2 regions of the Actimicrobium sp. CCI2.3 genome follow, and region 2 is predicted to be linked to the other one. Evidence: predicted binding sites of a transcription regulator. Region 2 holds the regulator's gene; the other holds the start of a gene.

What was found. Region 2 encodes sigma-54, which starts transcription at its own class of promoters, with help from an activator protein. Its sites were predicted from a motif close to TGGCANGNAANCTGCTTT; they were not measured.
Region 1: QN370_RS16815 (CmpA/NrtA family ABC transporter substrate-binding protein) is a predicted target of sigma-54. The motif match lies at 2,691-2,708, and genes of this name have one in related genera.

What each region holds. Positions count from the first base shown of each region.
Region 1 is NZ_JASJWR010000033.1:2-5,689, reverse strand. It holds gene QN370_RS16825 (ABC transporter ATP-binding protein) at 1-435, opposite strand, end outside; gene ntrB (nitrate ABC transporter permease) at 438-1,361, opposite strand; gene QN370_RS16815 (CmpA/NrtA family ABC transporter substrate-binding protein) at 1,372-2,622, opposite strand; gene tsaD (tRNA (adenosine(37)-N6)-threonylcarbamoyltransferase complex transferase subunit TsaD) at 2,868-3,902, shown strand; gene QN370_RS16805 (M48 family metalloprotease) at 4,378-5,094, shown strand.
Region 2 is NZ_JASJWR010000011.1:27,474-33,161, forward strand. It holds gene QN370_RS08065 (enoyl-CoA hydratase/isomerase family protein) at 1-1,030, opposite strand, end outside; gene hpf (ribosome hibernation-promoting factor, HPF/YfiA family) at 1,139-1,495, opposite strand; gene QN370_RS08075 (RNA polymerase factor sigma-54) at 1,612-3,093, opposite strand; gene lptB (LPS export ABC transporter ATP-binding protein) at 3,106-3,891, opposite strand; gene lptA (lipopolysaccharide transport periplasmic protein LptA) at 3,888-4,451, opposite strand; gene lptC (LPS export ABC transporter periplasmic protein LptC) at 4,495-5,091, opposite strand; gene QN370_RS08095 (HAD family hydrolase) at 5,088-5,624, opposite strand; gene QN370_RS08100 (KpsF/GutQ family sugar-phosphate isomerase) at 5,624-5,688, opposite strand, start outside.

The DNA.
Region 1 (5,688 bases), on a different contig from region 2:
TTTCATGCCGCCGGAAATTTCGTTCGGACGCTTGTGTTCGGCATGGGTCAACCCGACCAGGGCGAGCGCGGCGCGAGTACGTTCCTGCAATCGTGCTTTGGGTTCGAGCGCACCGAAGACACGCTCGACCGCGAGGTAGACATTGTCGTGACAGGTCAGCCACGGCAACAGCGAATGGTTCTGGAACACGACGCCGCGTTCCGGCGACGGGCCGGCAATTTCGCGATTGGCACATAGCAGCGTGCCGCCGGTCGCGATGGTGAGGCCCGCGATCATGTTGAGCAGCGTCGATTTGCCGCAGCCCGAGTGACCGATCAGCGTGATGAATTCGCCTTTGGCCACCTGCAAATTGACGTCGACCAGTGCCTGATAACTGCCCTTCTTGACGGCAAAGGCCATGCTGGCGTGTTGGATCTCGATGAATTTATCGTTCATGTTCAGCTCCCTGCATCTTCGTAAGTGAAGGCCCGCGCCAGGGCCACCAGTGCCTGTTCGAGAATCAATCCGACCACGCCGATGACGACGATGGCGATGATGATGTGCGGTACGTTGAGGTTGTTCCATTCATCCCAGACCCAGAAACCGATACCGACACCGCCGGTCAGCATTTCCGCTGCGACGATCACCAGCCAGGCTGTGCCGATGGCCAGTCGCACACCGGTCAGCATGTATGGCAGCACTGACGGAAACAGAATCTTGGTCAGGATCTTCCATTCCGACAGATTCAGAACCCGCGCCACATTCATGTAATCCTGCGGCACGCGCTGCACGCCGACAGCGGTATTGATGATCATCGGCCAGATCGAACAGATGAAAATCGACCAGATCGCCGCCGGGTCGGCCGCCTTGAAGACCAGCAGACCGATCGGCAACCAGGCCAGTGGCGACACCGGCTTGAGCAAGCTGATGATCGGCCCGAACATGCCGGCCATGAACTTGAAGCGACCGATCGCAAACCCCAACGGAATGCCGACCACGGCGGCCAGACCGAAACCCATGCCGACGCGTTGCAGCGATGCCAGGATATTCCAGCCTATGCCCTGGTCGTTCGGACCGTTGCGATAGAACGGATCGGAAAACAGCTTGATCGCTTCCTGCAGCGTGACCATCGGCGTCGGAAAACCGGCATTGCGCGACGCCACGATTTGCCACAGCAGTACCAGCAATGCCAGTCCGACCAGTGGCGGCAACAAGGCCATCACCACTGGCCGCAGTGGCGACTTGCGCGGGGCAGCGCGCGGCACGTCCGCGCCGACGGCGCGACGGCGCGTGCTTTCTGTCGTGGTTGGCATGGCGGTCGCCGAAGCGGGCTTGGCCGGCTCGGCCGGTGCATGATTGAAGGAGTCGATGACGGCACGCATGGTGAGTTCCTCAGGCCTTGATCTTGAAGGAAGCGGCGTAGGCTTGCGGGTTCTTGCCGTCCCAGACCGTGCCATCCATCAGCTTGCTGGAGCGCATAGCGTCTTTCGGCACACTGACCTTGGCCATCGCGGCGGCGTCCTTGTAGACGTCGATCCGGTTAATCTCCTTGGCCACCGCGAGGTAATCAACATCGGTCTTGAGCAGGCCCCAGCGCTTGTGCTGGGTCAGGAACCACATGCCATCCGACAGGTACGGAAAATTGACTGCGCCGTCGCTGAAGAAGTGCATGCAGTTCGGATCGTCCCAGGTCTTGCCCAGACCATTCTGGTAACGCCCGAGAATGCGCTGGTTGATCACGTCGACCGAGGTGTTGACATACGACTTTTCGGCGATGGTGTCGGCCATCTTGTTCTTGTTCGACAGCGAGGCATCAATCCAGCGGCTGGCCTCCAGAACTGCAGCGGTGAGTGCGCGGGCTGTGTTCGGATATTTCTTGACCCACTCGGCGGTGGTGCCGAGGACTTTTTCCGGATGGTCTTTCCAGATGTCCTGCGTGGTGGTGGCAGTGATACCGATGCCATCGACAATCGCGCGATGGCCCCACGGCTCACCGACGCAAAAGCCATCCATGTTCCCGACCCGCATGTTGGCGACCATTTGCGGCGGCGGTACCGTGATGACCTTGGCATCTTTCATCGGGTTGATGCCATTGGCCGCCAGCCAGTAGTACAACCACATCGCATGGGTGCCGGTCGGAAAAGTCTGGGCGAAGGTGTATTCACGCTTGTCGGTCTGCATTAGCCTGGCCAGCGAGGCACCATCGACGGCCCCCTTGTCGGCCAGTTTTTTCGATAGCGTGATGGCCTGGCCGTTCTGATTAATCGTCATCAGGACAGCCATGTCCTTCTTGGCACCGCCGTTACCCAGATGCACGCCATAAATCAAGCCATACAACGCGTGAGCTGCATCGAGTTCGCCATTGGCCAGCTTGTCACGCACGCTGGCCCAGGAGGATTCTTTGGTCGGCACGATCTTGATGCCGTATTTTTTGTCGAAGCCAAGGACCGACGCCATCACCACCGACGCACAGTCGGTCAGCGGGATGAAGCCGACCTTGACCTCTTCTTTTTCTGGCTTGTCGGAGCCAGCAGCCCAGACGCCTTGCGTAGCAAGTCCGCCGAAGGCGCTGGCACTGGCGACGGCACCGGCTTTCAAAATGCTGCGACGGCTCAGGCCGGGGTGCGGAAGTTTGCTGGTCATGAAATCCTCTGGAGATCGACATAAAAGACGCATTACGGCTCTGCAATCAGCGCCGCGCTGTGTCTCTTATTGCAATTGGTATGCCAGCCAGATTGCCCCAAATCACGTAAAGAATTGATCGAAAGCGGGTCATTACTGCGCCACGATTGTGCGTCGCCCCATCGCAGTGCCTGCGGGGACACGGCGGCACTGCGGCACCTATCCCTTACAATGGCGCTCTTCCCCATCCCGCCCCTGCTCCCACCATGATTGTTCTCGGCGTCGAATCTTCCTGCGATGAAACTGGCCTGGCCTTGTACGACACCACCGCCGGCCTGCTCTCGCATGCGCTTTACTCGCAAGTCGCGATGCACGAGCAATACGGTGGCGTCGTCCCCGAACTGGCCTCGCGCGATCACATCCGGCGCGCCATCCCGTTGCTCGAACAGGTACTGGACGAGGCGGCGCTGACGCGTGACCGCATTGATGCGATCGCCTATACGCAAGGTCCCGGCCTGGCCGGTGCGCTGCTGGTGGGCGCTGCTGTTGCCTGCGGTCTCGGACTGGCGCTGGACAAACCGGTGCTTGGCATCCATCACCTCGAAGGCCATTTGCTCTCGCCGTTACTAGCCAGCGATCCGCCGGCGTTCCCGTTCATTGCGCTGCTGGTGTCGGGCGGTCACACGCAATTGATGCGCGTCGATGGCGTCGGCCGCTACACGCTGCTCGGTGAAACTCTCGATGATGCAGCTGGCGAAGCGTTCGACAAGTCCGCCAAATTGCTCGGACTCGGCTATCCCGGTGGCCCGGCGATTTCACGGATGGCCGAGTTCGGCGACCCGCTGGCTTACAAGTTGCCACGGCCGATGCTGCATTCAAAGGATTTCAATTTCAGTTTTTCCGGACTCAAGACCGCCGTACTGACGGTGGTCAAAAACCATCCGGGCAATGTCTGCGAACAGGACAAGGCCAACATCGCACGCGGCTTTGTCGATGCGATGGTCGATGTGCTGGTGGCCAAATCACTGAGTGCACTCAAGCACACCGGCCTGAACCGGCTGGTCGTGGCCGGTGGCGTCGGAGCCAACCGGCAACTGCGCGATGCGCTCAATGCAGCCGGCCTGAAAAAACGCTTCCGGGTGTATTACCCGGAGCTGGAATTTTGCACCGACAACGGCGCGATGATTGCCTTCGCCGGTGGCTTGCGGCTGGCGCAGGACCCGACGCTGGCGGTACGCGATTACGCCTTCACGGTCCGGCCACGCTGGCCGCTGGCCGAACTGGAAGCGCCGCGCGCTTGAGGCAGCTGATCGGCACCACCACCTTTGTCGACCCAATTTTTTCAACATCCGGCGTAACGCCAATCGCGGCTGGTTTTGCCATAACGGTGAGGGGCATCCTCTGCCCCGCTTGAGGAACTGCTTGTGCAGGAATACCTTATTTCCGCAACACATTGAAAAATACTGACTATTACTTTCGCGGCAGAAACCAAAAGTCATACTATTCATTCAGACGCACCATTTTTAATTCGCTGAATGCTTGTCGATATGCGTCACTGTGGCAGCAACTTCGCCAGTTAAAGACCAGCCAAACCAGCCATCACGGTATCAAGTAACACCACGCACGCAGCATCGCTTTTAACGAATCCGATTTTGGCGTGCTGCCTGTAGCGACGTACTTCTGTAACAGCATGACCAGCATTGCCCTTGTTTTCCTTTCCGCACGTAAAGGGACAAAATGACTCTCCACCGACTTGGCTTTATTGCTGTCATTTGCTTGTGTGCCAGTGCGCTTGCACAAGTTCCCGAAACGGGAAGGTGGCAAGAACTGGCCTTCTCTGAGGATGCGTTACAGCAGCATACGGCGGTGCACTACAGACAATTGCTACAGGAGCTGACTGACGCCCATCAGATCGATGACGATGACGCCATGACGGAACGCGCCCAGCGGGTTGCCGCCACGATCCTGCGTGCCGCCGCCATCCTGGAACCCAAAGTAAAAAACTGGCAGTGGGAATTGCACACCAGCAGTACGCCCGATATCGATGCCTATTGCATGGCTGGCGGCAAAATGATTGTTGGCAGTCAGTTCGTTCGACGGCTCGACCTGAACGACGGTGAACTGGCGGCCTTGATTGGTCACGAGGTTGCCCATGCCCTTGCTCAACACCATCGCGAAACACTTTCCGAAGCACGCCTTATTAATCCGCAGCCGGAAAGCACACTCGCTATCTTGTCGGAGCGACTCGACCTGGAGCTGCCATTACAAATACAGCTTGGCAGTTTATCCAGTATTCAAGAAACCGAGGCCGATCAGATCGGCATGACACTGGCGCATCTGGCCGGCTGGTCGTCCGCCGACTTCGTCAGTTTCTATAAAAAACTGCAGGCCGACGACCCGCTGCAGGATAGGGCGCGCAGCCATCCCTCTGCCGCTTCGCGCGTGAGTATGGCAAAAGGAATGGCGTTATTGCTGGCTCTGTCGCGTTATTAATCAGCGGGCGACATTTTTCGGGGGAGCGTTGCTGCTGGGCGTGGTCAGTGTCATTTCCGCGATGCCCCTGCGAAAAAAATGCTGACCATGGTTGCTGCCGGTGGGACTTGCGACGGCAGGAGCCGGGCTCGTCCAACAACCGGTTCAGATCGTGGCTTCGCACGATCTAACCTTATTCGTTAGAAATCTTAGTCGGCATTCTCACCCTCGCAAGTAACGCTATTAGTTGGAATTGGTTGAATTTTCCCTTCCTTGAGATTGAAGCGCCAGGCATGTGAGATTTCCTTTGCGACAAAGGAATTATCCTCTCTCGTGGGCCCCCATATGCCCACAGCAAGGATTGCACTTTCAGCATACTGAGAGGATTGACAGAGGCCCCTCTCTAGCACCGTGCGCCCATGCTTAAGCAAAGGAAGACGCAGCTCATCAATTACGTTCCAATATGCTTTTTTCTCCCTGTATTCGACAAAACGCTCCAGTAAAATAATTTCATAGCCATTACAGAGAAGGTAGTGGTCTGTAGTGGTCTAATGAAATCGGACACCTCAATGGGAGCACACTCCCGCTAACTGAGGAAATTACATGACTAAAAAA
Region 2 (5,688 bases):
CCATCGCCTCAGTGACGTGCGTCAGGTCGGCCGGTTGCCAGCGCGGCTGGTTGTCCTTGTCGATGACTACCGCACGAATGCCTTCGATGACTTCGCCTCGCGTAAATGCATGCCGCACCATCGTGCGCTCCATGCGCAGACAGCCTGCCAGATCCAGTGCGGCACCCAATCGCAACTGCCGCAAGGTCACGGCCATCATCAGCGGTGAGCGTTTCTGCATCGTCGCCAGGGTCGCTTGTGCGAACGCACACTCGTCACCGGCCAGTGAGTCGGCGATCTGCGTGACCGAATCGAATCCGAAATGCTGCGCAATGCGCGATTGATTCTGCGCCAGTTTGCTGCCCGCCGGATCGCAAGCGATGGCGAACGGTTCGGCATAGGCACGGATCGCTGCACGCAGGTCACCACCGGAAAACTGATCGACTAATTCCTGCAGGCCCGCCAAGGCACTGGACGGAAGGAACAGGTCAGCCAGTCCCGCATGGAGTGCATCGGCAGCCCCAATCATCTCGCCGGAGACCCCGAGGTAGGTGCCAAGTTGTCCTGCCGTGCGCGACAGGAAATAGCTGCCGCCAACATCCGGGAACAAGCCGATATTGACTTCTGGCATCGCCATTTTTGTTCGTTCGGTAACGATGCGAAGCCGGTTCTGCACACCGCTTTGCGCCAGCCCCATGCCACCGCCCATGACGATGCCGTCCAGTACGGCGATCCAGGGTTTCGGATAAAAATGGATCAGATGGTTGAGGGCATATTCTTCGGTGAAAAAATCTTCCAGCGCAGCACTGCCGCCTTGCGGGGTGGACGTACCGGCCTGATGGAAAAAGCGGATATCGCCACCGGCACAAAATGCTTTTTCGCTGCTGCCCCTGATCAGCACGGCGTGCACCGTCGCACTGTCGCGCCAGTCCAGCAGGATACGCGTCAGGTCGCGCACCATCGCGAGCGATAACGAGTTGAGGGCCTTGGGGCGATCCAGTGTGATCTGGCCGGTCGTGTTCTTGATCTGGGTGTCGATGAGTGCGGTCATGGTCGGGATTCGTATTCGGTTGTGCACAAGTCAATTGCATGAAATCAAAAAGGGCGCAATCAATGCGCCCTAAGTGGAATGTGCCAGTTTGCCCGGCAGCGGGTTCGATCAGGAGGAAACGATGGCAACAACCGGTTCAGGGATGTGCTTGATGGCGTCGTGCTGATGATCCTGCAATTTGGTTTTGTACTTGATGACCTGGCGATCGAGCTTGTCGATCAGCGCATCAATTGCGGCATATAAGTCCTCCGCAATACTCTCGGCGTGCAAGTCTTTGCCGCGCAGATGCAGGTTGATTTCTGCTCGCTGCCGCTTTTCTTTTTCCGGGAGTTTTTCTACCGTCAGGATGACGGCAATATCAATGACATGGTCGAAATGGCGCTTGATACGCTCAAGCTTGCTTTGCACATATTCACGAATGGCAGGGGTCACTTCGAGATGATGTCCACTGATTGTGAGATTCATACAGCGCTCCTTTGAATAATGCCGATGGAGGTTCGGAGCCGGACCCGCTACGGATGGGGTGCTTCGAACACAGCGACAGTACAACACGACAAATGAAACTACAGAAACTACAGAAACTACAGGGCCTTGCGCAGGTTGACGGGGGGAATTTTCAGGGCTTCGCGATACTTTGCGACCGTACGCCTTGCTACCACCATACCCTGTTCTCCCAGCATGTCTGCGATTTTACTGTCAGAAAATGGAATCTTCGGGTCTTCGGCTCCTATCAATTGTTTGATGAGTGCCCGTATTGCCGTTGAAGAGGCTTCACCGCCTGTTTCAGTGGCAACGTGGCTGCCAAAAAAATACTTTAGCTCGAACATGCCATGTGGAGTCAGCATGTATTTCTGGGTGGTCACACGGGAGATAGTGCTCTCGTGCAGACCGAGTGTATCAGCAATTTCGCGCAAAACAAGGGGGCGCATGGCGACCGCTCCATGCGAAAAAAAGTTCCGCTGTCGCTCCACGATGGCCTGCGCGACGCGCAGGATGGTGTCGAATCGCTGGCGCATATTTTTGATCAGCCACTTGGCTTCCTGCAGCTGTGACGTGAGCGATCCATCCCCTTTGCTTTGCTTGAGAATGTTGGCGTACATCGCATTGACCCGCAGTCGCGGCATCACATCATGGTTCAGCATGACCTGCCAGCCGCCCTTGGTGCGCTTGACGATCACGTCCGGCACCACGTAATCGGACGTACCGCCGCCGAAGATCGCGCCCGGATGCGGGTTGCACTGGCGGATCACACTTTGGGCTTCGCGCAGGTCTTCATCATCGCAGTCGAGGGCTTTTTTGAGCTTGCTGAAATCACGCTGCGCAAACAGTGTCAGATGGTTGTCGACGATGGCTAACGCCATGCGTCGGGTGACCATGGCGATGTCGGGGAAGCGCTTGATTTGCAGTGCCAGACATTCGGACGCATTGCGTGCGCCAACGCCGGGTGGATCGAAACTCTGTAGCAGTTTCAAAGCGATAGTCAGCTCTTCAGGCTCGATCTCCAGTTCAGCTGGCAAGCGCTCGAAGATGGCGTCTAGCGTGTCTTCGAGGTAGCCATTTTCATTGAGTGCATCGATCATCAATTCGACCAGTGCACGGTCGCGTTGATTGCTTACCGTGACGCGCATCTGCTCGAGCAAAAATTCACGTAGCGTCGATTCGTGCGCCTCAAGCTGGGGTCGCGCATCGTCGTCTTCCGGGGCTTTGGAAGTGCGCGCGACATCGTCGAAACTCCAGTCAGAATCGGTACTTGGCGTGGCGTCGCCGGCATCGACCTGGTCCGATGCCGGAGCGTCCGATTCGGATGGCGACGGTGCGGCGTTGGCGTCTTCGCTGGCACCTTGCTGGCGAATGCCATCGGCCCCGAGTGCGCCATCGGCCAACAGGCGCACCGAGTGATCGAGCGGATCGTCGAGTCGCTCCAGCAGCGGATTGTCGGTCAGCATTTGCTCGAGCTCCTGATGCAGTTCCAGTGTGGATAGTTGCAGCAGACGAATCGATTGCTGCAGTTGCGGGGTGAGCGCAAGATGCTGGGAGGTACGGAGCTGGAGGGATTGTTTCATCGTTGACTGTGCCTACATCCGGAAGTGTTCGCCCAGATAGACCCGTCGCACCGATTCATCGGCGATGATGGCATCCGGTCTTCCGCTGGCCAGTACCGCTCCCTGGTTGATGATGTAGGCGCGATCGCAGATGCCCAGTGTTTCACGCACGTTATGGTCGGTGATCAGGACGCCAATGCCGCGCTCTTTCAGGAAGCGCACGATGCGCTGGATTTCGATGACGGCAATCGGATCGACACCGGCGAACGGTTCATCGAGCAGCACGAAGCGCGGGTTGCTGGCTAGCGCGCGGGCAATTTCCACGCGTCGGCGCTCGCCGCCGGACAACGACAACGCCTGGTTGTCGCGCAGCTTCTCGATCTGCAGATCTTGCAGCAAGGTGTCGAGGCGCTCATTGATGACCTTCTTGGTCAATGACTTGCGCTGCTCGTCAACCTGCAGTTCCAGCACGGCACGGATATTTTCTTCGACGGTCAGCTTGCGAAAGACCGACGCTTCCTGCGGCAGGTAAGACAGTCCCAGCACTGCCCGCTGGTGGATCGGCAGACGCGAGATATCGACACCATCAAGGCGGATTTCACCGGCATCCGAAGGCACCAGGCCGACGATCATGTAGAACGAGGTGGTCTTGCCTGCACCGTTCGGTCCGAGCAAGCCAACCACCTCGCCGCTGGCGACATCGAGCGAGACATCGCTGACGACTTGCCGGATGCCATAGCTTTTCTTCAGGCCGGTGACGATGAGTTTGCTGCTGTTATCGATGAAGGAATCAGCAGGCGTCGCTAGGGCGTTGATCATTTTTGGGTGTCCGGAGTGGCGGGTGCGCGCGGCTGGATCACGGCCTTGATCCGTCCGGCACCGGCCTTGCTGTCCTGTCCTGCCGGCGTGTTATTGACCGAGAAAAATTCGCTGCGACTATCGTACGAAATGAATTCGCCTTCGACTTCGTCGGTTGGCGTCGTGCCATTGAGTCGGCGCATCTTCGCCCTTGAAAACAATTTGACCAGTTCGGTCTTGCCATCGTATTCGATGCGCTCGGCTTCTCCTTCGATCCACAGGTCAGCGCCGCCATCGCGCTTCTGGCGAAAGCTGGCCAGGCTCCCGGCTGCGGCATACAAGGTGGCGAACTGATAGCCCGCTGCGTCCTGTACCACCACCACGCGTGCGGCTTTCATGAGCAGCGTGCCGCGGGTGACTACGACCGCGCCGGTGAACGTATTGACTTGCTTGACGTCGTCGTAAGCCATCTGGTCGGCATCGACGACAGTGGGTTTGGTGGAGTCGGCTTTTTCAGCATGCACGGCTGGCACGATGGCCGCATTGAACATGAATAAAAAAACGAAAAAAAGCGATTTCATGAAAATTCCTGGTGGAGGGTACGAAAAAAAGTCGGGCAAGACATCAGCGCACCGGTGCAGGTGGAAATACGCCGTGCACCCGGTTGGCCAGGTCGAGCTGGCGGGTGGCGTTGTTGGCGACCATGCCCGTGCCATTCAGTAAGTTTTTACCCATCAGCATTTTGACGGGCTTGTCGGTTTTCATCACGTCGTCGTTGGGCAGTAGCAAAAGATACTCCGACGTGAGATGAAAATTCTGGGTGGTGCCTGATGCCGGTCGGTCGACATCGACGTTATCGATCATCTGTACTTCGGTGTTATCGCTATTGACCAGCGCGCGCTCCGAGCGCATCACCATCGGTGGCAAGTTGTTGGCGAGGTGATAGATCACCGGCTTGGTGATTTCATACGAGTCGTCGCGTGGCAGATGGGTCAGTACATCGCCGGAAATGTTGTAGCGCGCAGTGCGGGATTTCGCCATCTTGACGAAGGTGAAATTTTTCACGTAGTAGTCGGGTGCGCTGCGTGGCGTGTCTTGCAGATCCGGCCCCCCCGTTTTGCGCAGCACCTCGAGCACCCAATAACTGCCAAGCACCAGTACGATGCCCAGTGCGATCAGCAGCCAGAGCCGCAGGCGATTGGCAGAATTTTCTGCGCTCATGACAGGTACGGTGCCAGCGCCGCCTCATAGTTGCCCTGGGCGCGCAGAATCAGGTCGCACAATTCACGCACGGCACCGGTGCCACCTGGTGCGGAGGTGATGTAATGGACGCGCTGACGCACTTCGATATGCCCATTCGGCACGCTGGCGGCAAAGCCCGCACGCAACAGGATTGGCAGATCGATGACGTCGTCGCCAATGAAGCCGCACTGGTCGGCGCTAAAGCCGGTCTGCTGCAACAGCTGCTCGAAACTGGCGCGCTTGTCATGGCTGCCCTGAAACACATGCGTGATGCCAAGGTCGCTGGCACGGCGCTGCACCAGTGGCGACTGACGCGCACTGATGATCGCCGTGTCGACACCCGATTGCTGCAACAGGCGGATGCCCTGGCCATCGAGCACATTGAAAGTCTTGATCAGTTCGCCCGCGGCACCGAAATGCAGGCTGCCATCCGTGAGCACGCCATCGACATCGAAGATCATCAGCCGGATCCGGGCTGCGCGTGTCATCACGTCGTCGTGGTGGTCTGTCATCAAATCACCTTCGCGCGGGTCAGGTCGTGGATGTGCAACGCACCAACCAGCTTGCCGGTTGTGT